DNA from 3 places in the Mesorhizobium sp. P2_H9 genome. Region 1 is predicted to be linked to each of the others. Evidence: riboswitches for the same ligand, from Rfam matches in the RefSeq annotation. Region 1 holds a riboswitch; each other region holds the start of a gene.
The links. Region 1 has a riboswitch for cobalamin ahead of AC1DXN_RS10185 (aromatic ring-hydroxylating oxygenase subunit alpha). Riboswitches for the same ligand answer to the same signal wherever they lie in the genome.
Positions count from the first base shown of each region.

Region 2: linked by a shared signal. The riboswitch ahead of AC1DXN_RS17185 (CbtB domain-containing protein) and the one ahead of AC1DXN_RS10185 (aromatic ring-hydroxylating oxygenase subunit alpha) in region 1 are both predicted to bind cobalamin.
Region 3: linked by a shared signal. The riboswitch ahead of AC1DXN_RS17400 (DUF1636 family protein) and the one ahead of AC1DXN_RS10185 (aromatic ring-hydroxylating oxygenase subunit alpha) in region 1 are both predicted to bind cobalamin.

Region 1 is NZ_JBFUFX010000004.1:405,911-415,990, reverse strand. It holds gene AC1DXN_RS10205 (glycosyltransferase family 2 protein) at 1-698, opposite strand, end outside; gene AC1DXN_RS10200 (serine kinase) at 695-1,744, opposite strand; gene AC1DXN_RS10195 (PqqD family protein) at 1,789-2,217, opposite strand; gene AC1DXN_RS10190 (FAD-binding oxidoreductase) at 2,380-3,474, opposite strand; gene AC1DXN_RS10185 (aromatic ring-hydroxylating oxygenase subunit alpha) at 3,552-4,799, opposite strand; cobalamin riboswitch at 4,915-5,116, opposite strand; gene AC1DXN_RS10180 (DUF680 domain-containing protein) at 5,626-5,835, shown strand; gene AC1DXN_RS10175 (DUF680 domain-containing protein) at 5,900-6,139, shown strand; gene AC1DXN_RS10170 (DUF680 domain-containing protein) at 6,209-6,445, shown strand; gene AC1DXN_RS10165 (ABC transporter ATP-binding protein) at 6,528-7,640, opposite strand; gene bglA (beta-galactosidase BglA) at 7,672-9,336, opposite strand; gene AC1DXN_RS10155 (carbohydrate ABC transporter permease) at 9,341-10,080, opposite strand, start outside.
Region 2 is NZ_JBFUFX010000009.1:1,025-11,104, reverse strand. It holds gene AC1DXN_RS17230 (aminotransferase class V-fold PLP-dependent enzyme) at 1-809, opposite strand, end outside; gene AC1DXN_RS17225 (LuxR C-terminal-related transcriptional regulator) at 918-1,592, opposite strand; gene mgtE (magnesium transporter) at 1,867-3,285, shown strand; gene AC1DXN_RS17215 (MerR family transcriptional regulator) at 3,442-3,828, shown strand; gene AC1DXN_RS17210 (methyltransferase family protein) at 3,850-4,326, opposite strand; gene AC1DXN_RS17205 (acetyltransferase domain-containing protein) at 4,323-5,315, opposite strand; gene AC1DXN_RS17200 (MFS transporter) at 5,531-6,730, shown strand; gene AC1DXN_RS17195 (aromatic ring-hydroxylating oxygenase subunit alpha) at 6,734-7,915, opposite strand; gene AC1DXN_RS17190 (gamma-glutamylcyclotransferase) at 8,052-8,744, shown strand; cobalamin riboswitch at 8,812-9,008, shown strand; gene AC1DXN_RS17185 (CbtB domain-containing protein) at 9,046-9,225, shown strand; gene AC1DXN_RS17180 (CbtA family protein) at 9,241-10,038, shown strand.
Region 3 is NZ_JBFUFX010000009.1:40,348-50,427, reverse strand. It holds gene cobW (cobalamin biosynthesis protein CobW) at 1-1,018, opposite strand, end outside; gene AC1DXN_RS17400 (DUF1636 family protein) at 1,021-1,449, opposite strand; cobalamin riboswitch at 1,489-1,690, opposite strand; gene AC1DXN_RS17395 (winged helix-turn-helix domain-containing protein) at 1,720-2,919, opposite strand; gene AC1DXN_RS17390 (NADH-quinone oxidoreductase subunit A) at 3,252-3,617, shown strand; gene AC1DXN_RS17385 (NuoB/complex I 20 kDa subunit family protein) at 3,608-4,189, shown strand; gene AC1DXN_RS17380 (NADH-quinone oxidoreductase subunit C) at 4,195-4,800, shown strand; gene AC1DXN_RS17375 (NADH-quinone oxidoreductase subunit D) at 4,810-6,000, shown strand; gene AC1DXN_RS17370 (NADH-quinone oxidoreductase subunit E) at 6,439-7,746, shown strand; gene nuoF (NADH-quinone oxidoreductase subunit NuoF) at 7,757-9,061, shown strand; gene AC1DXN_RS17360 (NADH-ubiquinone dehydrogenase) at 9,143-9,853, shown strand; gene nuoG (NADH-quinone oxidoreductase subunit NuoG) at 9,969-10,080, shown strand, end outside.

The DNA.
Region 1 (10,080 bases):
CGCAAGGAGGGATCGGCCTTGCGACGCTTCATCGATTTGAGGATGGCGCGCATGAACTCGCGAAGGGGGACATCGGCCTCCCTTGTCATATTGCCGGGATGACGCCTGTAATAGAGAGCCACGGTATCGGGCATAGTGTATCTCGGACTGCTTTCAAAGGCACGCAGCAGGTAGTCGGTGTCTTCAGCCTGGTTGAAGTCCTCGTCGAAACTGCCGATGCGTTCCACAAACTGGCGAGAAAAAATCCCCGCCGACAGATGAATCCCGCGAACGGTCACGCAGTGGCTTTCGGTTGCCGGTTCCAGTGTCTCGTCGTCTATGAGATCAACCAGTGTCATGCGCGAATAGCTCAGTTCGAGACCTGGATCGGTTTCGAAGCAGGCAAGGTCGGCCCTGAAACGCCCGGCGGGCGAGATGTCGTCCGAATCGAGAAATGACACAAGCTCTGTTTCCGGCAGAAGCTGCCTGAGGCCGGCATTGCGTGCTTTGGTGACACCACCATTGGCTTGCTGGAAAAGGCGGATGCACGAAGTCTCACCCATCATGGCGCGCACCGCCTCGGCCGTGCCATCGGTTGAGCCGTCATCGATGACGATAATATCGAGGTCGGCGGCGTCGCGTTGCCTGAGCAGCGACCGCAATGCCGAAACGACGTAGCGCTCGCGGTTGTAGGCAGGCACGATTACGCTGAGTTTCATAAAATGCCTCGTGCGAGAAACGTCGAAATCGTGCCGGCGATTTCCTCGGGCCGTGTCCCCAGCGACAGGCGATAGCACGGCAGCTGGCGTGTCAGTTCGCCAAAAAAGCGAAAGCCGCTTTCCCGTTCGCCCGGCATCTGTGCGATTCCGGATGGCGCCAGCGCAATCATGGCGTCCTTGCGCGACACCGGCATGATCAAGCTTGTCTCACCACCGCTGATATGTGGCACCACCAGCGCGACGATGTCCAGACTTGCAGGTACTGGCCGGACCGCGATGTCATCGATGTGAAACGGATACTTGCCTTGCCAGTTCAGCGGACCGTGCGACTTCAACCTTCGTTCGAGCTGCAGCCGCCGGAAACCTTCCGGGTCCTGCTTGAGCGTGGCAAACAAGGGGTGGGCAGTCACCCCATTGTCGGTTTCGATCAGCACATAGTCGTCGCCGACGCTGTCGAGCCCGTTGAGCAGTCCGGCGACAACCGTTCCCGATTTTCCCGCCCCACCCGCGCCGGCGAGCAGCATGCCCTTGCCGCCAATGCCCAGCGTACCAGCATGGGTAAGCCGCATGCCGCGCGCGGCATACTCCCAATGCAGGAAGGCGCGCAGCGGCGCCCCTTGCTCCCAGGGCGGAAACGCGTCGGCGGACCTCATCAGCTGTGCACCGACGCGACGTTCGGGATCGTAGAACTGCCAGAAATCCAGGTCATGGAAATAGCTGCCGCGCAATCCGGCTTCGGCCAGCTGTGTGGCGAAGGCGTGATGCGTGTAGTCGGCTTGGCCCCATGTCGCCGGGGCGGGGATGCCCTCAACATCAGGATCGGCGACGAAAATGCGGCAGTCGCCCACGCTCGGCTGGTCGTCGGGAGCAGGGACGAGGCCATGGCCGACAGCTTCGGCCAAGGCGCCGGGGCTGAGATGCGCCGTCAGATCCAGCCGCGGCAAGCGGACCGTGGTGGTGACCGGATAGCGCTCAGCCGCGCTTTCCGCCGCCGCCAGCACGTGACGGGCATAGTCGGTCAGGGTTTGAAGGGTGACGCCTGGCATGGCTGACTGTTCCAGCGTTGCCCGACCGGGCCACTTGGGTGGTTTCAGGGCGCCGGCTTGACCGCCGGCCAACCGAGAGGTTCCTCGACCTCGTGGATCGGGTCGACAAGAATGAGATCGGCAAGGTCGTCATGGATGTCGACCTTGAGCGGCTCGCTGCTGCCGGCGAGTTGGGCCAGCAGGGCGCCAGAGATGGGTTGCGCGGCTGCATCGGCCGCACGCACGAGCAAGCCGAATTCGAGCAGTTGGGAAATGAAGCGGTCGAGCTCGGCTGACTTTATTGTGGCCCCGCCAGCCGCTTGTCCGACCAGTGCGTGGGCGCCAACACCGGACGACAGCGCCTGCCAGACCCCGCTGCCTGAATCGGAGAAGCCGAAATATTTCCCGTTCGAAAGATCGAGGACTACGGCTTCGCCGTCAAAGGACTCGAAAACGATGTCCTTGCTCGCGACCGCGTAGACCAATTGCTCCATCAAAACGTCCCCACACCAGGCTGCCCCCGAAAGCGATCACCGGTCGCTGCGGTTCGCCTTGCCCTGGAAAAGCGTCTAGCCACTTGGCCGTTCTTTGGCAAGACAGAGCGCCGGCCAGGGCCAGGCTGATACGCAAAGGCAAGCGGCCAATCCGCGGTCCTGTCAGGCCTCGATCTCGAGCGCCGACAGCGGCCGCGAGCAACAGGCAAGGATAAAGCCGTCATCGATCTCGTGATCGAGAATGCCGCCATTGTGGCTCATCTCGACCTCGCCTGAAACCTTCTTCACCTTGCAGGTTCCGCACAGGCCGAACTCGCACGCTGCAGGGATTCTCACACCCGAAGCGCGCGCCGTCTGCAGCACGGTCTGGCCGGCAACGCATTCGGCGTCGACATCCGAAAGCGAGAAGCGAACCGGCGTAACAGTGTCGGCAGGCACTTCGATCCCAGCCGGCGATGTGAACGGAGCCGGGACTTCTTCCACAGCGGGAGCCGCAAAACTCTCCTGGTGGTAATAGGCCATGTCGAAGCCGGAGGCCTCCAGCATCTGCCGCACCGCGCGCATGAACGGGTCCGGGCCGCAGCAGAAGATTTCGCGCTCGCGGAAGTCCGGCGCCAGCAGCGGCAGCCGGATCGCGTCGATCCGCCCCATATGCCCGAACCAGCCTTCGCGGCTCGACCGCTCCTCGATCATGAAGCCGAGCGACAGGCCCGGCATGCGGCTTCCCAGCAGTTCGAGTTCCTTGCGGAAGATGATCTCTTCCGGGCGCCGCGCGCAGTTGACGAAGCCGACATCGGTCCACGGCGCGCAGTCGTTCAGCCAGCGCAGCATCGACATCATCGGCGTCACACCGGAGCCGGCCGAAATGAACAGATATTTGGCCGCGGGGTGGCTGTGCAGCGAAAAGTCGCCTGCCGGTCCATAGGCCTTCACGTGAACGCCGGGCTTCAAATTGTCGAACATCCAGCGCGTGCCGACGCTGCCGGCCTGGGCTTTCACCGTCACCGCAATCGAGAACGGCCGCGACGGTGAGGACGACAGCGTGTAGGTCCGCATCAGCGGGCCCTCAGTGGTCGGCAGTTCCAGCGTCACGAATTGCCCCGGCTTATAGCGAAACCAGGTCTGATTGTCGGAGCGGAAGGTGAAGGTCTTCACCTCCGGCGCCTCGTCGCTGACGCCGATCACTTCCAACACCTGCAGCCTGTCGTTCCAGGGCGCCATCTCGTCGAGATGGCGGTAGAGGCCAAGGTCCGTCATCGCATTCATCCTTCCGACCTTTTCATGCTGCACATGGCGTTACTCCAAAACCGCTCAACACTTTTGGGCGCCATGTGCTAGGCGACGCTGCGCAGCGCGGGCCGGCCGCCCTCGGCAAGGCGCGGCTCGATGAAGCGGGCATACCAGTCGACGAACTGGATCACGCCGCCTTCATGCAACTCCGAATAGGGGCCGGGCTCATAGGCCGGCGACAGGATGCCGAAGGCGTTCTCCTCGACGATGCGCCGGTCCTGATCGTTGGTCTCGGTCCAGACATGGGTGAGTTCGGCAAGGTCATAGTCGACGCCTTCGACCGCATCCTTGTGGACCAGCCATTTCGTCGTCACCGCCGTCTCCGTGGCGCTGATCGGCAGCACGCGGAAGGTAACGGCGTGGTCGATGAGGATGTGGTTCCAGGTCGTCGGGTAGTGGTAGTGCATCAAGGTGCCGATGCGGTCGGCCGAAACGCTGTCGGAAAGGTTCTTCTTCACCGCGCGCTTGCCGTTCATCGTATAGCTGACGGCATCGCGCAGCAGCGGCGCGCGGGTGGCGCGAAACTGTCCGGCGGTATCGATGCGGAACTTGCTCGGCAGGCCCGCCGCCTCGCATTTCGCCCAGTGCGCCAGCATTTCCGGGTCGCTGTCGGCACCCTGCACACCGGTCACGGTCGGCGCTTCCGGGAAAGTCTTGCACAGTTCCGGATGGTTGCCGGCGCAGTGATAGCACTCGCGGTTGTTCTCCCAGACCAGCTTCCAGTTGCCCTTCTCGACGATGGTCGATTCGAAGGCGACCTTTGCCTCGCGCAGACGGTGCGGCAACAGATAGGGCTCGACCATGGCGCGCATAGGCGCGAAGTCCGCCGGCTCCCTGGCCAGGCAGATGAAGATGTAGCCGCCGACACTTTCGCACGCCACCGGCTTCAGGCTGAACTGGCTCTTGTCGAAACCATCGGCCATCTGCCGTGCGAACAGCAGCCTGCCGTCCAGTTCGTAGGTCCACTGGTGATAGGGGCAGACGAGCTTGGCCGCCGTGCCTTTCTCTGCGTTGCAGACGCGGCTGCCGCGATGGCGGCAGGAGTTGTGAAACGCGTTGATCTTGCCTTGCTGGTCGCGGACCAGCACCACCGGATAGTCGCCGACCTGGGCGGTGATGTAGCTGCCCGGCTTCGGCAATTCGCAATCATGACCGATGAACAGCCAGTCGCGGTACCAGATCAGCTCCATGTCGAGCTTGAAATAGTCGGGATCGGTGTAGAAGGGCTGCTCGAGCGAGTAGCCGTCCCTGCGGCTGTGCAAGAGCCTCAGCATGTCGTTGCGCGCATCCATGTCCTGTCCTCATCTTCAAGGACTGAACTTGGTGGTGATGGAGGAAAGACCGGTCGCAATCCGGCGACAGGGCCGGCATGCACCATCCACCTCTTGACCGCCCACCGCGATCAGTCGAGTCTAGATATCTCGGGCTGGTTTCCGGGCTCTGGAGTGTCCTTGCGGACGGTCGCGACACCTTCCCAGGCTTGTGGCCCAGTGGTCTCCCGTTGCGACTTGAACTCCACCACCGTTGCGGGGGCAGCGCCGGGTTTTGACCGGCTTCCCAATTCTCCGCTTCATCGTCACGAAGCGGCACCTGAGATGCCATCATCTAATCACGACAACGGCCGCGCCATCGGCATGAAAGCGACATCGCATCCATGCGGCGCGACACCATAGGCGAAATGCACCGGCCAGGATTTGTGACGCGAACCCAGCCTTTTCACCGGCCGCGACCCGCCCGCTTCGTGCGTCGGATTCGACCTGCGGCGGGGCTAAGAACAGTTAACAGTTTCGAAAAGTGACTATTAGCAGTTTCTAAAATCGAACCGAACGGTTCGTTTCTGTTGACAGAGCGTGCAGGACGGTGTGAACGCTGGTTTGCCAATTCGTCAGCTGGCTCACGGGTGGCACAGCATAACGAATTGAAACTATTCACTAAAATAGAAAGTGTAGGAGGCTCTGGTACAATTTCAAGGTGCAGAGCCATGGTCCACGCGGAACAACTTCGTGATTGGAAACAGGTGCTGGCCTCACCCACATCGGGGCTGTCCGAACGACGCGAATTTCCTTCCAAGACACGCCGCTAGACGGACTGATGAACTAAGATACTGGAGTACTAAAAATGAAAAAGATTGTTCTCACTGCCGTCGCCGTTCTGGCCATCACCGGCAGCGCCTTCGCCAATGGTAGCGACCACTTTGGTTCTGACGGTGCCAATCAGGCAGCTATTGCCGTCGACAGCACGCACACGGCTTCCATCGTGAAGTCGGAGCCGGCTGCTCAGAAGCCTGTCGCTCAAGGTAGCGACCGTGGCCACTTCGGCAACCGCTAAGCTCACCCCCAGCCGAGCGGCGGGATTTGTCCGCCGCTCGGCCGGAAATTCAGGAGTACCAGAAATGAAAAAGATTGTTCTCACTGCCGCCGCTCTTTTGATTGCAGCCGGCACCGCCTACGCCGGCAACGACAACGTCGGCGGCTACGACATCAACAAGCAGGCGACGGCCAACGTCGACAGCACGCACACCTCGTCCGTGCACAACGCCAGCTCGCCGGTCTACAAGCTGCTCAACTCGTCGGAAGACGTCCAGAAGTCTGCTTCCCAGAGCAGCGGCGGCGACCTCTTCGGCAACCGTTAAGCTCATCCCAGCAGAGCGGCGGGATAGTCCGCCGTTCGCCGCAACATGAAAAATTCAGGAGTACTAGAAATGAAAAAGTTTGTTCTCGCTACCGCCGCTCTTTTGATTGCCGCGGGCACCGCTTACGCCGCCAATGACAACGTTGGTGGTACTGACATCAACAAGCTAGCGACCGTCAACGTCGACAACACAAAGACGTCTTCGGTCCGCAACACCGGCTCGCCGGTCTACAAGCTGCTGAACTCGTCGGGTGACGTCCAGAAGTCGGCCCCTCAGGGCAGCGACCGGAACCTCTTCGGCCGCTAAAAGCCGAAGTCGATGTCCAAAAAAGAGCGGCGGGCCTGGCCCGCCGCTCTTTTTTGTGTCGATCCGATCCGATGTGCCGGCCTCAGGCTGCCTTGGCTTCCGCCTTATGGAGAGCGAAGGAATGTCCGTCGGCGTCGAAGATATGCAGGTCACCGCCATCCGCGCTCAGCCGCAGCGTCGCCCCGCGCTTGACCTCGACATTGCCGGGCAGCTTGGTCACCAGCGGCAGGTCGGCGCGGCCGATGTCGACATAGATGAGCTGAACCTCGCCGAGTTGTTCGACATAGTCCACCTTGCCCTCGAAAAGATAATCGGCGCCGGTGGAGACCACCAGATCCTCCGGTCGCACGCCGAAGCTTACCGCGGTGCCTTTCGCTGAAGCCGGCGTGGTGATTGGCACCGTCGCCTTGCGGCCGCCGACATGGCTGACGACAGTCGAATTGCCGGTTGTTTCGATCGTCGCCGGCAAGATGTTCATGGCCGGCGAGCCGATGAACTGGGCAACGAACAGATTGCCCGGTTTCTTGTAGAGGTCCATTGGCGTGCCGACCTGCTCGATATGACCTTCCTTGAGCACCACGATGCGGTCGGCCAGCGTCATCGCCTCGACCTGGTCGTGGGTGACGTAGATCATCGTCGTGTTGGGCATCGATTCCTTGAGCTTGGCGATCTCGATGCGGGTGGCGACGCGCAGTGCCGCATCAAGGTTGGACAGCGGCTCGTCGAACAGGAACACTTTTGGATTGCGCACGATGGCGCGGCCGATGGCGACGCGCTGGCGCTGGCCGCCCGACATCGCCTTGGGCAAGCGGTCGAGATATTTGGTCAGCTGCAGGATTTCCGCCGCCTGGCGCACGCGCCGGTCGATCTCGGCCTTGTTCTCTTTGCCGATCTTCATCGAGAACGCCATGTTGTCGTAGACGGTCATATGCGGGTAGAGCGCGTAGGACTGGAACACCATGGCGATGCCCCGCTTCGACGGCGGCACGTCGTTGACCACCTCGCCGGCGATCTTGAGCTCGCCGGAGGTGATCTCCTCCAATCCGGCGATGGACCGCAGCAAGGTCGACTTGCCGCAACCCGAAGGGCCGACGAAGACGATGAACTCGCCCGACTTTATGTCGAGATCGATGCCGTGCAGAATGTGCAGATTGCCATATGATTTTTTCACTTGTCTTAGCGTGACATCGGCCATGATTTCCTCCCAGTGAATTCTTCTAGCAAATTCAGTCGATACGCCCGAACCAGGCGCCGTAGCCGCCAAGACGGATAGAGCCGGCGCCAGTCTGTCCTGAAAACCCGTGCCCCGGTAATGGCTGCAGCGCGCGGCCGCCGAGATCGATGTTGGCCAGCCCGGCGCCGAGATTGAAGACGCAGACGATCTGCTCGTTGCCTTCGCGCCGCGTGAAGGCAACCGTGTCGCCCTCGCTTTCGATGAACTCGATATCGCCCTTGGCCAGCGCCGGATGCAGACGGCGGAAGGCCAGAAAGCGCCGGTAGTGCTCGAGAAGCGAGCTGTCGTCGCCCTGCTGCACGTTGACCGCTTGCGAAAGGTGTTTTCCCGGCACCGGCAACCAGGGCTTTGCCGAGGAGAAGCCGGCATTCTTGGCCGTGGCATCCCACACCATCGGTGTGCGGCAGCCATCGCGGCCCTTGAACTCCGGCCAGAAGCGGATGCCGTAAGGGTCCTGCAGATCCTCGAATTGCAGCTCGGCTTCGCCGAGCCCGAGCTCTTCGCCCTGATAGAGGCAGACCGAGCCGCGCAGCGACATCAGCAGCGCCGAGATGACCTTGAGATAGGCGGTCTCGTCGGCCTCGCCGGCGGCCCAGCGCGACGCCGGGCGCATCACGTCATGATTGGAGAAAGCCCAGCACGACCAGCCATCACTGGCGACCTTGCCGAAGGATTCCAGCACCGAGCGCACCTTAGCCGCGCTGATCTTTTCGGGCGCCAGGAAATCGAACGAATAGCACATGTGCACGCGCTTCCCGCCCGCGGTGTAGGCCGCCACAACTTCCAGGCCGCGCTGCGAATCGCCGACCTCGCCGACCGCGGCGGTTGCCGGATATTCGTCGAGAAGCGCGCGGAAGCGTTCGAGGAACGCGAGATTTTCCGGCCGGCTCTTGTCGTAGAGATGGTCCTGGTAGTTGTAGGGGTTGACCGCAGGAGCGGTCTGGTCGTTGCGCTCTTCCGGCGGCAGCGGCGGATTGTTTTCCAGCCCCTGGCTGTGGAAGTAGAAGTTGATGGTGTCGAGGCGGAAGCCGTCGACGCCGCGCTCCAGCCAGAAGCGGGTGACCTCGAGCAGCGCGTCCTGGACGGCACGGCTGTGGAAGTTGAGATCGGGCTGCTCAGCCAGGAAATTGTGCAGATAATATTGCTGGCGGCTGGTGTCCCACTGCCAGGCCGAGCCGCCGAAGATCGACAGCCAGTTGTTGGGCGGTGTGCCGTCGGGCCTGGCGTCGGCCCAGACATACCAGTCGGCCTTCGCATTGGTCCGGCTTGAGCGGCTTTCCTTGAACCACGGATGATTGTCGGCGGTATGCGACAGCACCTCGTCGATCATCACCTTGAGGCCGAGCCTGTGCGCCTCGGCGGTCAGGGCATCGAAGTCGGCCAGCGTGCCGAACATCGGATCGACGTCGCAATAGTCTGACACGTCGTAGCCGAAATCCTTCATCGGCGACTTGAAGAAGGGCGAGATCCAGATGGCATCGACGCCCAGCGAGGCAATGTAGGGCAGCCTGCCTATAATGCCCTTGAGGTCGCCGATGCCGTCGCCGTTCGAGTCCTGATAGCTGCGCGGATAGATCTGGTAGATCACCGCGCCACGCCACCAGTCGCGATCGACGGCGAGATCGGGCTTCGAGGTCGCCTTCAAAGCGGATTGCATGGTCTCAGCCTCCTTTCACCGAGCCTGCAAGCAGACCGCGGACGAAATAGCGCTGCAGCGAGAAGAACACGATCAGCGGCACGATGATGGTCACGAAAGCCGATGTCGTCAGGATTTCCCAATCACCACCGCGTGAGCCGAGCAACGCATTGAGCTTGGCGGTCAGCACGATCTGGTCCGCCTCGGTACCCAGGAAAACCATCGCGACCAACAGATCGTTCCATACCCAGAGGAACTGGAAGATGGCGAAGGAGGCCAGCACCGGGAACGACAGCGGCAAGACGATCTTGACGAAGATCTCGAAATCGCTGGCGCCGTCGATGCGCGCCGATTCCATGATTTCGCGCGGCAGGCCGGCAATGTAGCTTCTGAGCAGGTAGATGGCGAAGGGTAGGCCGAAGCCAGTGTGCGCCAGCCAGATGCCTAGATAGGTCTTTGACGGCATGCCGAAGAAAGAGCCGACGCCGTTGTAGAGCTTCAACAGCGGGATCAGCGACATCTGCAGCGGCACGACCAGCAGGCCGATGATCACCGCAATCAGCAGGGCCCGGCCGGGAAAGCGCATCCAGGCCAGCGCATAGGCAGCGAATGCCGCAATCAGGATCGGGATGACGGTGGCCGGAATGGTCACCGTCAGCGAGTTCATGAACGAGCGGCCGATGCCTTCCGAAAACAGCACGGTCTTGTAGTTGTCGGTGGTGAATTTTGGCGGCGCCGACGAGGCGTAATAGACGCGCTGGCCGC
Region 2 (10,080 bases), on a different contig from region 1:
GCGAAGATGTTGTCCAGCCCTTCCTCGGCGATGAGGTCGAGCGAGGCGCGCAGGCCGCGCAGCAGCTGCGTCGCCGGCGTGTAGGGGAAGTAGCCGGCGTCGTTGGCGCGGATCATGTCCTCGAAGGAGAAGAAGCAGCGCCGGTGGGTCGCCGTCCTCGAGGCGACGAGCGCCTTCTTGCTGACGGAGAGGAAACCGAGGCCGGCGGGCAGCATGAAACCCTTTTGCGAGCCGCTGACCGCACAGTCGACACCCCATTCCTCCTGCCGGAAATCGATCGAGCCGATCGACGAGACGCCGTCGACGAAAAGCAGGGCAGGGTGGCTTGCGTCATCGAGTATGGCGCGGCAGCCGGCGACGTCGCTGGTGACGCCGGTCGCGGTCTCGTTCTGCGTGCAGAACACCGCCTTGATGCGATGCGCCTTGTCCGCCTTCAGCCTCTCGGCATAGAGTTCGAGTGGAACACCTGTTCCCCACTCGCAGTCGATCGCATCGACTTCGAAGCCGAGACGCTCGGCCATGTCGATCCACAGATGCGAGAACTGGCCAAAGCGCGACATCAGCACCCTGTCGCCGGGGCTGAGCACGTTGGTCATCGCTGCTTCCCAGGCGCCGGTGCCAGAGGAGGGGTAGATGAAGACGCGGCCGGTCTCGTTCTTGAAGACCTTCTTGATGTCCTCGAACAGCGGCAGGGTGAAATCGGGGAATGACCCGGCGCGCATGTCCTCCATCGGCAGGTTCATCGCCTGCCGGACCCGCTCCGGAATGTTGGTGGGTCCTGGAATGAAAAGATGGGTGAACCCGGCCATATGCGATCTCCTCCGATGCCTAGGGATTGTGGAGGAAGTGTCGTTTGGACGGCGTGTCGCAACAACACCTTGCCGGGTAAGTATTCGCGGCGCGCGGGTAGGTTCGTCCTACCCGGTCGGCCTACCCGAAAGGGGACGCCGCTTCTCGCTTGAATAGAGCGCGACCGCCATCGCCCGGTTGCGAACGGCAAGCTTGTCGTAGAGATTTTTCAGGTGGTACTTCACCGTATTCTCGGAGATGCCGGTGCGGGTCGCGATCTGAAGGTTGGTCCAACCGTCGGAAAGCACCGCCAGCAGTTCCCGTTCCCGAACCGTGAGCTGCGCCAACGGCGTGTCGTTGACCTTGTTGATGTCGATGTAAGGGATGCAGATGCGGCCATGCGCGACCGCCAGGATCGTCTCGAAAATGATCGGCGGGTCGTCGAACTGAAAACAGTAGCCATGCGCGCCGAGTCGCACGCACTGCTTCAGGATGCCGATATCGTGGTCGTTGGAAAAGACCGTGATGCGCACATTGAGCTTGCGGCTCTGGATCTCGGCAAGGACATCGGCGCCGTCCATGTCGGCGAGTTTCCAGCCGATGACGGCGACGTCGAATTCGCCTGCCATTGCCAGTTCGAGGAAATGCCTGCCGCTTTGCACGCAGGCCAAAAGCTCGAAGCGCCCGTCGCATTCCAGCATTTCGCGCATCGCCGACACAACGAGCGGATTGCGCTCGGCGACGACGACGCGAACGCGTTGTCCTGCGATTGTCTCGTTCGTTCTCTGTGACTTTACGGTCAAGGGCTTCCGGTTATCTTGGCCACATTACGGGCACAGGCGGATGCGGTGGTTTTCCAGCGCTTACACAACGGCAATTCTGCCCTATCCGCGAATGGGTGCTCTTTCCCCAGCGACATGCGCTGTCGCGCTGCCTGAAGCCCGGGCAGCACCATGTCTTGATGAAGGGACCCTCGTCCCGTCTGCGAGGCAGGGCGCATTTCGTTTGATATTCCCGTGCGTTGCGCGCTAGACCTGACAGGCACCTTTTCCGGGATTCCGATGGCGGGAGGCGCTGGTGGAACGCCAGGGCGAACAGACGACCGGCGCCAGAGCCGCTGAAGACAGCCACGCCGATATCTATGGCGAGGACGGCGTCATTCTGTCGTCATTCCTGGCGCAGATCGGTGCGGCGATCGCCGATCGCGACACGCTGACGCTGAAGCGTGAAGTCGACGACCTGCACCAGTCGGAACTGGGCGACCTGCTCGAAGCGCTTCACCCCGAACAGCGCCGCGTGCTGGTCGAACTCCTGGGCGCCGACTTCGACTTTTCCTCGCTGACCGAGGTCGACGAGGCGATCCGCATGGAGATCGTCGACAATCTGCCCAATGCGCAGATTGCGCAGGCGGTGCAGGAGCTCGATTCCGACGACGCGGTCTACATTCTCGAAGATCTCGAAAAGGAAGACCAGGACGAGATCCTGTCGCAACTGCCGTTCACCGAGCGGATCAGGCTGCGCCGCTCGCTGGACTATCCCGAAGAGACTGCCGGCCGCCGCATGCAGACAGAGTTCGTCGCCGTGCCACCGTTCTGGACCATCGGCCAGACCATCGACTACATGCGCGAGGACAAGAACCTTCCGGACCGCTTCAGCCAGATCTTTGTCATCGACCCGAGCTTCAAGCTGCTTGGCGCCATCGATCTCGACCAGATCCTGCGCACCAAGCGCTCGGTGAAGGTCGAAGAGGTGATGCATGAGACAAGGCACGCCATTCCGGCCACGATGGACCAGGAAGACGCAGCGCGCGATTTCGAACAATACGATCTTCTCTCCGCCGCTGTCGTCGACGAGAACGAGCGGCTGGTCGGTGTGCTGACCATCGACGACATGGTCGACGTCATCCAGCAGGAGGCCGAAGAGGACCTTTTGCGCATGGGCGGCGTCGGCGACGAAGAGCTGTCGGACAGCATAGTCTCGACCTCGCGTTCGCGTGTGCCCTGGCTGCTTATCAATCTTCTGACGGCGTTCCTGGCGGCGTCGGTGATCAGCCTGTTCGACCATACGATCGAGCACATCGTGGCGCTTGCCGTGCTGATGCCGATCGTGGCGGGGATGGGCGGCAATGCCGGCTCGCAGACCATGACTGTCACCGTGCGGGCGCTGGCGACCAAGGATCTCGACATCTACAATGCCGGCCGCATCATCCGCCGCGAGATGGGGGTGGGCTTCATCAACGGCATCATCTTCGCCATCCTGATCGGCATCGCGGCGGCGGCGTGGTTCTGGGATCCGAACCTCGGCGGCATCATTGCGGCGGCGATGATCATCAACATGTTCGTGGCCGCCCTTGCCGGCATCCTGATCCCGCTGCTGCTCGACCGCTTCAAGATCGACCCGGCGGTGGCTTCGGCGGTTTTCGTTACCACGGTCACCGACGTCGTCGGCTTCTTTGCCTTTCTGGGGCTTGCCACATGGTGGTTCGCCGTGCCCTGAGGGCCACGGTGATATGCCCTCAATTGACTTTTACGTAAATGCCGTGCGAGGCTTGCGCGGGGCGCCTTGTCGATTCCGGCATGGCATGGGTTTGGTTCGGGACAAAAGGGCGACGCCGCTTGGCGATCGCCCGGGATTCCGGCATCTGGAGTGACAATGCGGGAATACTACTCGATCACCGAACTGACGCGCGAATTCGACGTGTCGACGCGGACGCTGCGCTTTTACGAGGATGAAGGGCTGGTGCAACCGGTGCGGCGCGGCCGCACGAGGCTGTTTCGCCCCTCGGACCGGCATCTCATCCGCCAGATCATGCGGGGAAAACGGCTCGGCTTCTCGATCAACGAAATCCGCGAAATCATCCAGATGTACAAGGAGCCGCCCGGCGAGGTCGGTCAACTCAAGCTGATGATCAAGCGCATCGAGGAAAAGCGCGAAGATCTCAGGCAGAAGCGACGCGACCTCGAGGAGACGCTTGCCGAACTCGACCAGGCCGAGGAATCCTGCGTCGAGCGATTGGTGGAGCTCGGCGTCAACACGTAGCCGACCTGTGTGAGCCGGCGCCTAAATCCAGCGCCGCACCCTTTTGGCGTAGTCGCGATATTTCTTGCCGAATTTGGCGGCCAGCACCTTTTCCTCGCCCTCGATCGCGAGTTTTTGCGTTGCGAAGGCCGCGATCAGGGCCAGCGGCAGAAACCATGCGATGCCCGAGACGAAGGCGACGCCGATCAACAGCAGCGTGTTGGCCAGATACATCGGGTTGCGCGTGATGCCGAAAGGGCCTGACGTTACCAGATGGTCCGGCACGGCGTTCGGGTTGAACGTCGTCTTGGCCCGTATCATGCTGCGGATCGCGGTGAACCAGAGTGCGGCGACGCCGAACAGCGCCACCCAGCCGGCGGCGAAAAGCAGGTCGCCCGCAATGTCGCCGATCCATGGCAGCGGGTAGAGCAGGCCGAGCGCGATGCTGATGGCGATGGCCGCGACATAGATCAGCGGCGGCCATGGAATGAGCCCGGGTTTCGGCTGACTGTCGGTCATTGCTGCCCTCCCTCCATCATCGAGCTCTCGGTCTTGGCGGTGCAAGTGCCGGCGAGATCGCCAAGATGCGCCTTGAACTCCGGGGTCTGGTCGCCATTGTAGAGCCGATCGAATGTTGCCTCGCCTTGCAGCGTATCCAGCATGCACACACAATAGCTGGTGCAGAACTCCGTGTCGCGCTGCTGCTGGCAGGATACCTGGCACTCTTTCAGGAAGACCACTTCCCTTGTCTCCACCGGCGCCGGCATGATCTGCGAGAACAGCCAGACACAGCCAAACAGCAGCGGCTGATGGATCAGGTAGAAAGCCAGGCTGTGACGGCCGATGAAGATCAGCGGGTTGGCCCATCGTCCGGGCGTGAGCGTCGCCAACCGCGCCAGCACGCCGGCGTTGGAAGCGAGCTTTGTAGCGGCGATGCCGACAAGAACCGCGCCGAACCATGGCAAGACGGGTACGTAGTCGTTGGAGCGCGGGTTGATCGCCGACAGACCAACCCACCACAAAGCAGGGTGGTCGAAGGCTTCGGATCTGAAGTAGATCGGCGCGGCGATCACCACCGCCGCGACGAGCAACGTCAGCAATGACGGCAGACGCAGGAACAAAAGGCCGAGCAGGCTGGCCACCGCGATCTCGTGCAAGATGCCGAAGAAGATGAAGCTGTCCGGCGTGACGAACCAGGTGACTGCCGATATGGCGATCGCCGCCACGGTGACCATGGCGAGACGCTTCCAAAAACCGTTCCAGCGGATCTGCCGACCATGGGCGAGAAACAGGCTGACACCGACCAGGAACAGGAAGGTCGAGGCGATGCAGCGCGCGTAGATCTTCCACCAGCCGAAGGCGGTCAGGCCGGGATCGGTGTAGTGGAAGTTCTCCAGATCCCAGGTGAAATGATAGCTGGCCATGGCGATGAGCGCGATGCCGCGCACGATGTCGATGGCGACAATGCGTTTCGGTTGATCCGGGGCTGGCGGCGTATGGATGCTCATGGTCTCGTAATTCTGATTCAGCTGACCTCAGACGACTAGCACGGTTGCACCGGACAAAAGAAGGCAGGGAAGACACCGCATCAGGGCTTGCTTTAGGCCAGCATCGGAAAGCCTTTGGCCGGCTTCGCTTTTTGCCGTGAACGGGTCGGTTTCCTGTTACCGACACCAGGAACGCCACGCCAGATTGGCCGCGCGAGTCTGCTTTGGGGAAAGCAATGTCCACCCATGTGCGCCATCCGATCTGGCTTCCGGCCTTGCGGCCGGCGGATGCACGCACTTTTGCCTCGCTCTACGCGGTCGAGTCCTTCGCGCGCGCCACAGTATCGAGCGTCATCCCGATCCAGGCCTATGAGATCCTGCACAACGAGCAGATCGTCTCGATCCTCTACACCGTCGTGGCCCTGCTCGGCCTGTCGGTGACGCTGTTCATGCCGATGCTGATCCGCCGCTTTGCCCGGCGCTGGGTCTACACGGCCGGCGCCTGCCTGCTGGCCATCGGCTCGCTGTTCTTCGTCACCCACACGCTGGCCGGGCAATTGGTGGGCATGCTGTGCCGGGTCATGGGCGCCAGCGCGCTGTCGATCACGCTCAACCTCTACATCATGGACCACATCCGCAAGACCGACTTCATGCAGGCGGAATCGCTGCGCATGGCGTGGTCGATGTTTGCCTGGACCGGTGGGCCGACGCTCGGCATCTTTCTCTATACGCGCTTCGGCATCTATGCCGCGCATGGCGCGGTTGCCGTTTTTGCCATGATCCTGCTGGCGCTGTTCTGGACCTACAGGCTGGGCGACAATCCATCGATCCGCCCGGGCAAGACACGGCCGGCCAATCCGCTGGCCAATATCGGCCGCTTCGTCGCGCAGCCAAGGCTGAGGCTGGCATGGCTGATCGCCTTCGGCCGCTCCTGCTTCTGGACGACGTTCTTCGTCTATGGGCCGCTGTTCATGGTGATCACCGGGGAAGGCAAACTCGCCGGCGGCCTGCTGGTTTCGGCCGGCAACGCACTTCTGTTCATGGCCATCTTCTGGGGCAAGGCGGGAAAGCGGTTCGGCGGCCGGCGCACCATGACATTCGCTTATTTCGCGATGTCGGCGATGCTGTTGGCTGCGGGTGCGGTCGGCGAAACCGTGCCGTTGCTCACCGGCGCCTTCCTGCTTTGCGGCGCGTTCTTCACCATCGCGCTCGATGCGTTGGGCTCGACCGCCTTCATGCGCTCGGTGCGCTCCTATGAGAGGGCGCAGATGGCGGCGGTCTATCGCACCTATCTCGACTTTTCCGAGCTGACGCCACCGCTGGTCTATTCGGTGGTGCTGGCCTTCTTCGGGCTGGGCTCGGTGTTCGCGACGCTTGGCCTGCTGGCGGCGTTCTGCGGTTTTGTCACCTGGCGCTATCTGCCGAAATCGCTTTGATTTTCAGGACTTGGGCGAAAGCGTTGCATGTTGGTCGCGCACCCAGTTGTGGAAACGGTGCAGATCGTACTCCTCCGGCATCAGCACGCCGGCCTGGTGGCGCAGCGAGCGCAGGCCCTTCTGGTTAACCTCGCAGATCGCAGCGTCTTCCTCCAGCACCTGCCGGCCAAAGGCGACGATGTTGTCGATATCGGCCTGGGGCGCCGCCAGTGCCTCGGGCGAAAAAAGCCATTCGGCGGTGAGTTCGGTCTGTTCGGGGCCAAGCGGCACCAGCCGCACGGTCCTGACATAGTCGACATGGCCGACGATGAACATCGACGGCAGTGACGTGGCGTAGGTCTGGCCGGCGGCGCGCTCGGCCGGCGTCAGCCCGGAAAACACCGGTCCATGCGCCCTTCCGTCGCGCGACCATGTCTCGGCACCGGCGCGCAAGCCGCCGGAAAATTCCGGCGCGTCATTGTCGGCATGGCGATCCCAGTCCGGGTCGTCATGGCGACCCATCAGGCCACGGCCATAGATCGGCACCAGCCGCGACAGGTCCTTGTGGACGCCGGGGCAGTGCAGGCACTCGTTGAAGTTCTCCCAAAAGATCTTCCAGTTGCAGTTCATCACCTTCTTGAGCACGTGACCGCTGACCAGCGTCTCCAGCGGCCAGTTGGCGAGGCTGCCGGATGCAGGATCGAAAGATGTTTCGGCCGAGCCGTGGGCATCTTCGGCGAGATTGACGAAGACGAAGCCGCGCCACACCGACAGCGCCACGCGGTAGAGCGGGTGATCGACCTTGTCGAAACCTTCGGGCAGCGATTTCGAGGGAACGCGCACGAGGTCGCCGCGCAGCGAATACGACCAGGCGTGATAGGGGCAGGTGATGAGCCGCGCCTTCAGCCGGCCCTCGCTCTCCTGGCAAAGCTGCGAGCCGCGATGCCGGCAAGTGTTGTGGAAGGCGCGCAGCACGCCGGTGTCGTCGCGCAGCACGACGATCTCCTGCGTGCCGACGCGAAAGGTCCTGAAAGCCAGCGGCTGGGCGAGGTCGGCCTCGCGGCAAACCAGCAGCCAGTTTTTGTACCAGATGGCGTCGAGGTCGCGCTGATAGGCGTTTGCGTCCCAATAGGCCGATGACGGCAACGTCGGCTCGGCCCGGGTCAGGCCGTTATAGGGATCGCGTTCGCCCGGACTGGGTTGCATGGCAGGCTTCCTGTGATGCGCCAGCCGACACCCCGGCAAATCGTTTGTCAATTCTGGCGACGGCATTTGGCACGCCACGGCATTGCCGGTTTCTACCACGATGCCTAATCATGTCGTTGAACAAGAGGAGCGAGACTTGGCTGCACGACCGATGTCGCTAACGCCGGAACTGGTCGCGCGCTGCTGGCGCGCGATCGAGGATACCGGTCCCGATCCTGATGCTGCGCATCTGGATGATGGCGACTATGATTCGTTGCTGGACGCATTGCAGGCTGAACTCCCCGACTCGGAACCGCTGTGGCTGTTCGGCTACGGCTCGCTGATCTGGAAACCCGAAATCGACCATGTCGAGGAACGTGTCGCCACGGCGCGCGGCTGGCACCGGTCCTTTTGCATGAACATGACGCGCTGGCGCGGCACCAAGGACAACCCCGGCCTGATGATGGCGCTCGACCGTGGCGGACAATGCAAGGGCGTCGCTTTTCGGCTGACCGACGACAACAGGCGGCAGCAGCTGGGCAAGCTTTTGCGGCGCGAAGTGACGCTGAAGCCGACAAGCTACCATCCCCGCATGCTCAGCCTGTCCAGCGACAGCGGCCCGATAAAGGCTTTGGCCTTCGTCATCAACCGCAACGGTACGACCTATGCCGGCCCGCTCGCCGAAGAGAGGGTTGTCGAAAGACTGGCCACGTCATGCGGGCACTGGGGCTCAGGCGCCGACTATCTCTACAACACGGTGAAAAACCTGGAGGAGCGCGGCATTCACGACCGCCATCTATGGCGGCTGCAGCGCCTCGTTGCCGAGCGGATCGCCGCGTCCGCAGCTTAAGGCCAAGGTGGCGCATTCGCGCTGGTAACCGGCGGAATTTGGTTTGCCGGGCGCTGCGATTTTGCCTATAGTCGCTGCTGTCGTCGGTTCCGTTTGGAGCCAAGAGGGAATGCGGTGCGGGCTGAGTTGTTGCCCAATGCCGTGGCTGCCCCCGCAACTGTGTGCGGTAGTCCTCTCCATATGCCACTGAAGATTTTTCTTCGGGAAGGTGGGGAAGGGCGCTGATCCGCGAGCCAGGAGACCTGCCGGCGACAGGGATAGTGACTTCTATGCCCTCGGGTGGAGGGCGAAAGGACAAGACATGAATACCGCTTCCGTCTCTCTCGGCGCTTCCGTTTCCTCGCAGTCGCGCTTCATGCAGCTGGTGCTCACTGCATTTCTCGGCATGTTCGTTGTCGGGGTTGTCGGCTTCTCGCATATCGATGTAGTCCACAACGCTGCGCACGATTATCGCCACTCGATGGCGTTCCCCTGCCACTGACGAGGAATTGACATCATGAACCTGTTTCGCAACGTCGTGTTCATCGCGGCGATCGCAGGGCTCGTGGCTGGCGTCGTTCTCGCCTGCATGCAGGCCTTTGCCACCGACCCTCTGATCTACCAGGCCGAAGTTTTTGAGAAGGCTGGCGGCCACCAGCACGATCATGCTGCGGCACCCGCCGCCAGCACCACCAATGCCATGAGCAGTGCCGCAACGGCGGAAAACGCCATGAGCTCAGCGCCAGCGCCTGTCGAAGCGGCGGCTCCGGCTGAAGACGAAGGCTGGTCGCCGGCCGACGGCTTCGAGCGCTTTGCCTTCAGTGTCGTCGCCAATATCGTCACCGGCATCGGCTTCGCGTTGATTCTGGTCGCGGTTTCCGAGTTCGCTGGCGGTATCGGCAGCTGGCGCCAGGGCGTGTTCTGGGGCCTGGCCGGCTTTGCGGTGTTCACGCTGGCGCCGGGCCTTGGCCTGCCGCCCGAACTGCCGGCAATGCCGGCGGCCGACCTCATGCAGCGCCAGATCTGGTGGTGGGCAACAGTGGCGGCGACAGCGGCTGGCCTGGGCCTTCTCGCCTTCCGCAAGTCGCTGCCGTTGGCGATCCTTGCCGTGGCTTTGATCGTGGCGCCACATATCGTCGGCGCGCCGCAGCCGGACAGCTTCGTGACAGCAATCCCGGAAGGCCTGCACCATCAGTTCGTGGTGGCGGTTACGGTGACCAATCTGGTGTTCTGGCTGGTGCTTGGTGCAGCCGTCGGCGTGGTGCGCGGACGCTTCACAGGAACGGCGACTAGCCTGCGCGACAGCTTTGCCTGATCGCAAAGCACTGACCTTCATCATCGCGCGCGCACGCCGAAA
Region 3 (10,080 bases), on a different contig from region 1:
CGATTGCCGGGCGGTTCAGCCCCTTCAGGCCGATGACGACGAGGCGCGAGCGACGGTCATCGGCAGCAGTCCAGGCGCGGTCGTAATAATGGTTGACGCGCGGACCGACTGCCTGCAGCAAGAGCCGCATCGGCTTGCCACCGACATCGACGAAGCCTTTTACGCGCAGCACGTTTTCTTCTTCTGCGGCAGTGGCGACGCGCTTTGCCAGCTCGTCGGGACTGGCGATCGAGGCAATGTCGACAATGAACGTGTCGAAGTCGTCATGTTCGTGGTCGAAGGCGCCGTCATGATGCGACTTGCGGTTTTCGATGTCGTCCTCGACGGCGAGACCGAGGCCGAGCAGCACGGAGGGATCAACCTTGCCATGCGACGTCGGCACGATTCTTACGGCGCGGGCGGAATGTTCGTTGATGATGGCGTTGGCGCGGGCCGAGCCGGCGGCGTCCATCAGGTCGCTCTTCGACAAGATGATCAGGTCGGCGCAGGCGATCTGGTCTTCGAACACTTCCTCGACCGGATCGTCATGGTCCAGCGTCTCGTCCTTGGCGCGCTGCGCCTGAAGGGCGTCCATGTCGTTGGCGACGCGGCCCTCGGCCAGCGCCGGCCCGTCGACCACGGCGATGACGCCGTCGACAGTCACCCGGCTCTTCACTGACGGCCACTGGAAAGCCTGGACCAGCGGCTTGGGCAGCGCGAGGCCGGACGTCTCGATCAGAATGTGGTCGACCCTCGGCGTCAGCGCGAGGATCTGGTCGAGTGCGGGCACAAAATCGTCGGCGACGGTGCAGCAGATGCAGCCATTGGCGAGTTCGACGATGTTTTCCTCGGGGCAGGTGTCGATGCCGCAGCCTTTGAGGATTTCGCCGTCGATGCCGATGTCGCCGAACTCGTTGACGATGATGGCAATGCGTTTGCCGCCGGCGTTTTCCAGGAGATGGCGGACCAGCGTCGTCTTGCCGGCGCCGAGGAAGCCGGTGACGACGGTGCAGGGAACGCGGGAGAGGTTGGCGGTCATGGTTAGTCCTTCAGCATGTCGAGGGGAGGGATGCGGGCAACGAGGCCGCGCTTGAGGGATTCGGGCCGGCCGCGCCACGGAATGAGGCCGTCGGTCGAGGTGGCGAAGAGTTTGGCGCCGGTGACGAGATCGGCGCCGCTGCTCGCGGTCAGATCGCCAAAAACATAGCTCCAGCAGCCGTCGCGCAGGATCGCGGCGCTGAGGCGGCGCTTGCAGTTGCCGAGGCATTCGACGGTTCGGATGCGGATGTTTTCGTCGGAGGCGGCGCGGCGCGTGTCTTCGGCCAGCAGTTCGCCGGCGCGGGGATGGGCGTCGGAGCCGGTCTCGTCGCGACAGGAGGCGCACACGATGACGGTGACGCCGGTCAAGGCATCGCTGTCGCCGGACAAAGCGTCCGCTGTCTCAGCCGAAAAACTGCTGTCGCGTTCCAAATCAGGCTCCTTGCCCGGAAAACCCGCCAGGCGATCGGATACTTTATGTCCTAGACGGCAGGTCTCCTGGCTCGCGGGTCATCGCCTTGGTGCTGCCTTCCCGGTGTTACCCAGTGGTTTTCGGCCCAGGCTCTTCGCTTACAGTTGCGGGGACAGCCGCGGATTTGGGATTTTGTCCCGCACCGCATTCCCTCTTGGCCCCTGCCGTTGCGGGCAGGGGACCGTCTGGATCGGATTTAGGCTTGTGTATGCAGGCGTGTCAACGCACGTCTACGACGCGGCGATGTCGGCAAGCGGCTGTCCGAGGTCGCCTGCAGGCGTCACTTCGATACGTTCGAGACCGAGCCAGCTTTGCATCAGCTTCAACTCCTCGAACAGTTCTGCTGCGGTTTCAGGCGGGGCGCCGGGCTCGGCGTAAGACGCGTGGACGCGCAGCACGCTTGCCGGTCGGTCGGCCTTGAGGTCGACGCGGGCGACGATCCTGTCGCCAAGCAGGAACGGCAGCACGTAATAGCCGTACTGTCGCTTCTCGGCCGGCGTGTAGATCTCGATGCGGTAGTGAAAATCGAACAGCCGCTCACTGCGCGAGCGTTCGAAGACGACCGGATCGAAGGGCGCCAGCAAGGCACGGGCCTCGATTTTTCGCGGCAAGCGTGCGCCTTTGTGAAGGTAAGCCGGCTTGTCCCAGCCCGCGACCCGCACCGGCAGCAACTCGCCTGCTTCAACCAGTTCCTCCAGCCGTCCCTTCATGTCGGCCGGCGACAGGCGGAAATAGTCGCGCAGGTGGCTTGCTGTCGCGATGCCGTGGGCGCGGGCGGAGATGCGCAGCAATTCGCGATGCGCGTCCTCCGGGGCGGGCACCGGCAGATCGAGGATCGCCTGCGGCAGGACGCGCTCCGGCAGGTCGTAGAAGCGTTCGAAGCCGCGTCGGTGCGCCGTGGTGATGCGGCCGGCCCAGAACAGCCATTCGAAGGCATGCTTGGCGTGGCTCCAGCCCCACCAGCCGCCCGAGCCTTTCTGGCCTTCGAGGGCGGAGGCGGCGATCGGGCCGCGCGACACGACCTCTCGATAGATCTCTTCGATATAGGCCGCGTGTTCGCGGCCCCATTTTGCCAGGCCCAGATACATCTCGTCGCCGCGCTCGGCCCGCTGCATGCGCCAGCGCATCAGCGGGTATGTTTCGACCGGCAGGAAGGAGGCTTCGTGGGCCCAATATTCGAAGACCGTGCGCTTGCGCGTCACGGCGGCGTTGTCGAGCAAAGCGAGCGGGTAGGGGCCAAGGCGCGAATAGAGCGGCATATAGTGAGCGCGCACCACGGCGCTGACGGAATCGATCTGCAGCAGCCCGGTGCGGGAAAGCACGCGGGCGAAGTGCCGGCGGTCAGGCGTGCCGGTGGGGCGGGTATCATTGAAACCCTGGGCCGCAAGCGCGATGCGGCGAGCCATGGCAAGCGAGATCTTTTCCTTCATGGGAGACGAGACTCTGATGATTTTCGAGCAAATGGAGCCGGTGATTCCGGGTCATGCTAGCAGGGTTTTGGCGGGATCCATGTCAGGAGAGAAAAGTGGAGTAAAAAGTGAAGGAAATCAAACAGGAGCGGAACGGACCAGTTTCTCTCGAAGTGCCATCCAGCACCGTCTTTTGAATAAGGTTTGACTTGCTTCGCCGAAAGCGCTGCGCTAACCCTCGCCGCGTTGCAGCATAGGCACTTAAAACGGTTCAGCGGTTAAACTGTCACGCTTCCGCATTGAGGTTCGTTGCTGTAATCAGAGTGGATTGGCCGCCAACGGGAAGCTGCTGCATGACCGCACTTTTGAGTTCGTACCTGCCCATCGTCCTGTTCATCGGCGTGGCTCTGGTCGTCGGCCTGGCGCTGCTTGTGGCGCCGTTCCTGGTGGCCTACCGCAGCCCCGACCCGGAAAAGCTTTCCGCCTATGAGTGCGGCTTCAACTCGTTCGACGATGCCCGCATGAAGTTCGACATCCGCTTCTATCTGGTGTCGATCCTGTTCATCATCTTCGATCTGGAAGTGGCGTTCCTGTTTCCGTGGGCGGTGTCGTTCTCGAAGATCGGCATGCTGGGCTTCTGGTCGATGATGGTGTTTTTGGCGGTGCTGACCATCGGCTTTGCCTATGAATGGAAAAAAGGAGCGCTGGAATGGGATTGAGCGACAGTTCCGGCACGCTCGTCGCGCCGAAGCCCAAAGGCCTGATCGATCCCAACACCGGCCGGCCGGTGGGGTCTGACGATCCGTTCTTCCTCGAAATCAACAACGAGCTGGCCGACAAGGGCTTTCTCGTCACCTCGACCGAAGCGCTGATCACCTGGGCGCGCAGCGGTTCGCTGATGTTCATGACCTTCGGCCTCGCCTGCTGCGCAGTCGAGATGATCCACACCTCGATGCCGCGCTACGACTCGGAGCGGTTCGGGGTTGCGCCGCGCGCGTCGCCGCGCCAGTCCGACATCATGATCGTCGCCGGCACGCTGACCAACAAAATGGCGCCTGCGCTGCGCAAGGTCTACGACCAGATGCCGGAGCCGCGCTACGTCATCTCGATGGGCTCCTGCGCCAATGGCGGCGGCTACTATCACTATTCCTATTCGGTGGTGCGCGGCTGCGACCGCGTCGTGCCGGTCGACATCTACGTGCCCGGCTGCCCGCCAAGCGCGGAAGCGCTGCTTTACGGCATTCTTCTCCTGCAGAAGAAGATCCGCCGCACCGGCACGATCGAACGGTAAGCCCAATGAGTGCATCCCTGAGCGAACTGTCGATCTATCTGACTGAAAAGCTGACCGGCCGGATCGGCGAAGCGGTGTTTGCCTATGGCGAACTCACTGTTGCTGTCGAGCCGGGCGATCTGATCGAGGTGGTGACCTTCCTGCGCGACGATCCGCGCTGCCAGTTCATCTCGATCATCGATGTCTGCGGCGCCGACTATCCGTCGCGGGCCAAGCGCTTCGATGTCGTCTATCACCTCCTGTCGCCGAAGCAGAATGTGCGCATCCGCTTGAAAGTTCAGGCCGACGAGGAAACCTTGGTGCCGTCGCTCACCGGCGTTTTCCCCGGCGCCGACTGGTTCGAGCGCGAGACCTACGATCTCTACGGCGTTTTGTTCTCCGGCCATCCCGATTTGCGCCGCATCCTGACCGACTACGGTTTCGAGGGCCATCCGCTGCGCAAGGATTTCCCGCTGACCGGTTTTGTCGAGGTGCGCTACGACGACGAGGCCAAGCGCGTCATCTACGAGCCGGTGGAATTGAAGCAGGAATTCCGTAATTTCGATTTTCTCTCGCCATGGGAAGGGACGGACTACGTCCTGCCGGGCGATGAAAAAGCCAAGACGAATTGAGACGCCAGCATGGCTGAAACCTCCGTCCGCAATTTTAACATCAACTTTGGACCTCAACACCCTGCGGCGCATGGTGTTTTGCGCTTGGTTCTCGAGTTGGACGGCGAAGTCGTCGATCGCGTCGATCCGCATATCGGGCTGTTGCATCGCGGCACCGAAAAGCTGATCGAGCACAAGACCTATTTGCAGGCGGTGCCCTATCTCGACCGGCTCGACTATTGCGCGCCGATGAACCAGGAGCATGCCTTTGCGCTGGCCACCGAGCGTCTGCTCGGCATCGACGTGCCGAAGCGCGGCCAGCTGATCCGCGTGCTCTACTGCGAAATCGGCCGCATCATGTCGCACATCCTCAATGTGACGACGCAGGCGCTGGACATCGGTGCGCTGACGCCGCCGCTGTGGGGTTTCGTCGAACGCGAAAAGCTGATGGTGTTTTATGAGCGGGCCTCGGGTTCGCGCATGCATGCGGCCTATTTCCGGCCAGGCGGCGTGCATCAGGACCTGCCGCAAAAGCTGGTCGAGGACATCGGCAAGTGGATCGACCCGTTCCTGAAGTCGCTTGACGATCTCGACGCGCTGCTGACCAGCAACCGCATCTTCAAGCAGCGCAATGTCGATATCGGCACGGTGTCGCTGGCCGATGCCTGGGCCTGGGGTTTTTCCGGCGTCATGGTGCGCGGCTCTGGCGCTGCCTGGGATCTGCGCAAGTCGCAGCCCTATGAATGCTATTCGGAGATGGATTTCGACATCCCGATCGGCAAGAACGGCGACTGCTACGACCGCTATCTGGTGCGCATGGAAGAGATGCGCCAGTCGGCGAAGATTATGCGCCAGTGCGTCGACCTTTTGCTCGGCAAGGAACTCACCGGCCCGGTGTCGAACCTCGACGGCAAGGTGGTGCCGCCGAAGCGCCAGGCGATGAAGCGCTCGATGGAAGCGCTGATCCATCACTTCAAGCTCTACACCGAGGGCTACCGGGTGCCGGCGGGCGAGGTCTATGCAGCCGTCGAGGCGCCGAAAGGCGAATTCGGCGTTTACCTGGTCTCCGACGGCTCCAACAAGCCCTATCGCTGCAAGTTGCGCGCGCCCGGTTTCGCGCATTTGCAAGCCATGGACTTTCTGTGCCGCGGCCACATGCTGGCCGACGTCACCGCCGTTCTCGGTTCCCTCGACATCGTTTTTGGTGAGGTGGATCGGTGATGATGGGAGCTGCCCGGCCATCCAAAGCGTTTCTAGCGGCGGTTTGCCTTGCCGCTTCCGCTGAAGCGTCCCTTGCTGGATCCGACGATGGTCTGTCGTCGGCCGACCTTCTTAAGGAGGGGTTCAAGCTGGTAGCGGAAGGCGATCTGCTCGCAGTGCGCGAATTCGGTGGCGATGTGCTTCTGGATTCCGGAATTTTTGTACTCGGTCCACCGCGCGGTCAACCCTGTAGCAAGAGCGAGAGAACCTTTGTCGCAGAGGTACCGAGCTTGGCTCGGCCCCGTGATTGTGGACGAGTAACTTGGTGGAATGACCGTTACGACGAGTACGTCCGCCTGAAGCGTGGAAATGAAGAGTTCGTATGTGTGGTTGGGCGATCCGAGGATTGCTATCGCGCCTACATCTCTACCCAGTAGAAACACAAGAAGCGAAATCGCAATGTCAGTCCGCCGTCTCGCAGAAGCCAGCGTCCAGCCAGCCTCCTTCGCCTTCAACCGGGCGAACGCGGCAGCGGCCAAGCAATGGATCAAGAAATACCCCAAGGGCCGCGAGCAATCCGCGATCATCCCCTTGCTGATGCTGGCGCAGGACCAGGAAGGCTGGGTGACCAAGGCGGCGATCGAGACGATCTCCGATATGCTCGGCATGCCCTATATCCGAGGGCTCGAAGTCGCGACCTTTTACACGCAGTACCAGCTGAACCCGGTCGGCACCCGTGCCCATATCCAGGTCTGCGGCACCACGCCTTGCATGCTGCGCGGTTCGGAAGCGCTGATGGATGTGTGCCGGTCGAAAATCCATCACGACCAGTTCCACACCAACGACAAGGGTACGCTGTCGTGGGAAGAGGTCGAGTGCCTCGGCGCCTGCGTCAACGCACCGATGGTGATGATCTTCAAGGACACCTTTGAAGACCTGACGCCGGAACGTCTTGCCGAAATCATCGACCTCTACGGCGCCGGCAAGGGCGCGCAGGTCCAGCCAGGACCGCAGAACGGCCGCACCACGTCGGAGCCGATCACCGGTCTGACGACGCTGACGAGCGAAAAGGCGATCCTCAAGACGACCCGCGACAAGGAAGACAGGGCAGCAACCAAGGCCGCCCAGGATGCAGCATCGACTGCCTCGGCTCCAACCGCGCAGGCCGCCGCCGCGCCGGCTGCCAAGGTGTCACAGGCGCCGGCTTCCCCCGTTGCGCCGTCGAAGGCCGGCAAACCGAAGACGGACGCGCTCGAAACCAGCCCGGCGCTGAAATCGCCTTCACCGGTCAAGGTCGCACCCGAAGTGGAAAAGGCGGCGAGCGTTTCGGCGCCATTGCATTCGGCCGCCAATGCCAACAAGGCTGCGACGGAAGTCGAGGGCGTCTCGAAACAGCGCAGTGGCCCCAAGAACAAAGCGGAGCCGGTGACGGCCTTCAAAGCGCCGGAAGTCAAGATTCCAGCCGCCAAGGCCAAACCGTCGCTCGAGGACAAGAACCGTCCGGCCGGCATCGAGAAGCCGGCGCTGGTCGACGACCTCAAGCTGATCTCGGGCGTCGGCCCGAAGATCGAGGGTACCCTGCATACGCTTGGCATTTTCACCTATGCGCAGGTCGCTTCCTGGAAGAAGGCAGAGCGCGAGTGGGTGGACGGCTATCTCGCTTTCCACGGCCGTATCGAGCGCGACGACTGGGTCAAGCAGGCCAAGGCGCTCGCCAAGGGTGGGGTCGCCGAATACATCCGCGTCTTCGGCAAGAAGCCGGTCTGAGGGACGAACAATGCTGGCTGACAGAGACCGCATCTTCAACAACATCTACGGCCGCTTCGACAAGTCGCTGGCCGGCGCGATGGCGCGCGGCGCCTGGGACAACACCCCCGGCCTGATCGCCAAGGGGCGCGAGTGGATCGTCAACGAGATGAAGGCCTCTGGCTTGCGCGGCCGTGGCGGCGCCGGTTTCCCGACCGGGCTGAAATGGTCGTTCATGCCCAAGCAGAGCGACGGCCGGCCAAGCTATCTCGTCGTCAACGCCGATGAATCCGAACCCGGCACCTGCAAGGACCGCGACATATTGCGCCACGACCCGCATACGCTGGTCGAGGGCTGCCTGATCGCCGGCTTCGCCATGGGCGCGATCGCCGCCTACATCTATGTGCGCGGCGAATTCATCCGCGAGCGCGAGGCGCTGCAGCGCGCCATCGACGAGGCCTATGCGGCCAAGCTGATCGGCAAGAACAACACCTCCGGCTATGACTTTGATATCTATATGCATCACGGCGCCGGCGCCTATATCTGCGGCGAGGAAACGGCGCTGCTCGAAAGCCTGGAAGGCAAGAAGGGCCAGCCGCGGCTGAAGCCGCCATTCCCGGCCAATGTCGGCCTCTATGGCTGCCCGACGACGGTCAACAATGTCGAATCGATCGCCGTGGCGCCGACCATTCTGCGCCGTGGGGCGTCGTGGTTCTCGTCCTTCGGCCGGCCCAACAATGTCGGCACCAAGCTGTTCTGCATCTCCGGTCACGTCAACAATCCGTGCACGGTCGAAGAGGCGATGTCGATCCCGTTCCGCGAACTGATCGAGACTCATTGCGGCGGCATCCGTGGCGGCTGGGACAATCTGCTGGCGGTCATTCCGGGTGGCGCTTCGGTGCCGCTGGTGCCTGCCGAGCAGATTATCGATGCGCCGATGGATTTCGACGCGTTGCGCGACCTGAAGTCGGGCCTTGGCACGGCGGCCGTCATCGTCATGGACAAGTCGACGGATGTCGTGAAGGCGATTGCGCGGCTTTCCTACTTCTACAAGCACGAGAGCTGCGGCCAGTGCACGCCATGCCGCGAAGGCACCGGCTGGATGTGGCGGGTGATGGAGCGGCTGGTGCGCGGCGAGGCGCAGAAGCGCGAGATCGACATGCTGCTCGACGTCACCAAGCAGGTCGAAGGCCACACGATCTGCGCGCTGGGCGACGCGGCGGCATGGCCGATCCAGGGCCTGATGCGGCATTTCCGCGGCGAGGTGGAGCGGCGCATCGACGAGTTTTCACGCAACGCGCATCGGGCCGAACCGGTGATGGTGGCGGCGGAATAGTCGAAGAATTTGAAATGCGGGCGAAAGCCCGAAACTGACATACCGGGGCGGGGCACACGAAGAAACGACCAGGAGATATTGATGGCGCCGTATTCGATACCCTACCCGTTGATGCCCGACATGGACCAGTTCGAGAAGATGAATCAGGATCTGACGAGGATGATGCCGAAAGAGATGGCCAGCGCCGTCAACCTTTTGGCGCACCCTGTCGCGGGTGCCGCCGCAATGTCGGCGCTCGGCATTGGGCTGGCCAACCACGCCTTCGGTGTCTGGATGGGCGCGCTTTCAGGTGCCGCCGAGGCGTCGCAGCGGCTTCTCCAGCCGATCGTCGACGATTTCGAGGCAAGAAGCGAACGCTTTTCAGAAGCCACGACAAGCTCTTCCACCAAGGCGCGCGCGACGACCAAAACCTTGATCGCCGAGGCGCAGACCTTCGCCCAAGATGTGACCGATATTGCCGCGCGCACGGTCAATGAGACGCCGGCCGCGATCGATACGAGCGCCGTTGTCGGCAAAGCGGCGAACGGGTTGATGCCTGAGGATTTCAGGCAGCCCAAAGCCATGGACCGTCCGGCAAAGCCGTCGGATCTCAAGGCGATATCGGGCATCGGGCCGAAGCTCGAAAAGGTGCTGAACGGCCTCGGCGTCTGGACATTTGCCCAGGTCGCAGCCTGGGCTCCGGAAGAGATCGCCTGGGTCGAGGATTATTTGTCGCTCAACGGCCGCATCGGCCGCGACGAGTGGGCCCGTCAGGCGGCGGCACTTGTGCTGGCCGCCAAGGCCAAGAAGTAGGGGCGGGGCAAATTGAAGATAGAAACGCTGAGATCGCCGGCATGATGGTGAATGGCATCAGGTTGAGCGATCTTTTTCAGGCAGATGAGACGGCGAAAACCGCCGGGGGCAATTGATGGCAAAGCTCAAGGTCGACGGGAAAGAGATCACTGTACCCGACCACTACACGCTGCTGCAGGCGGCCGAGGACGCTGGCGCGGAAGTGCCGCGCTTCTGCTTCCACGAGC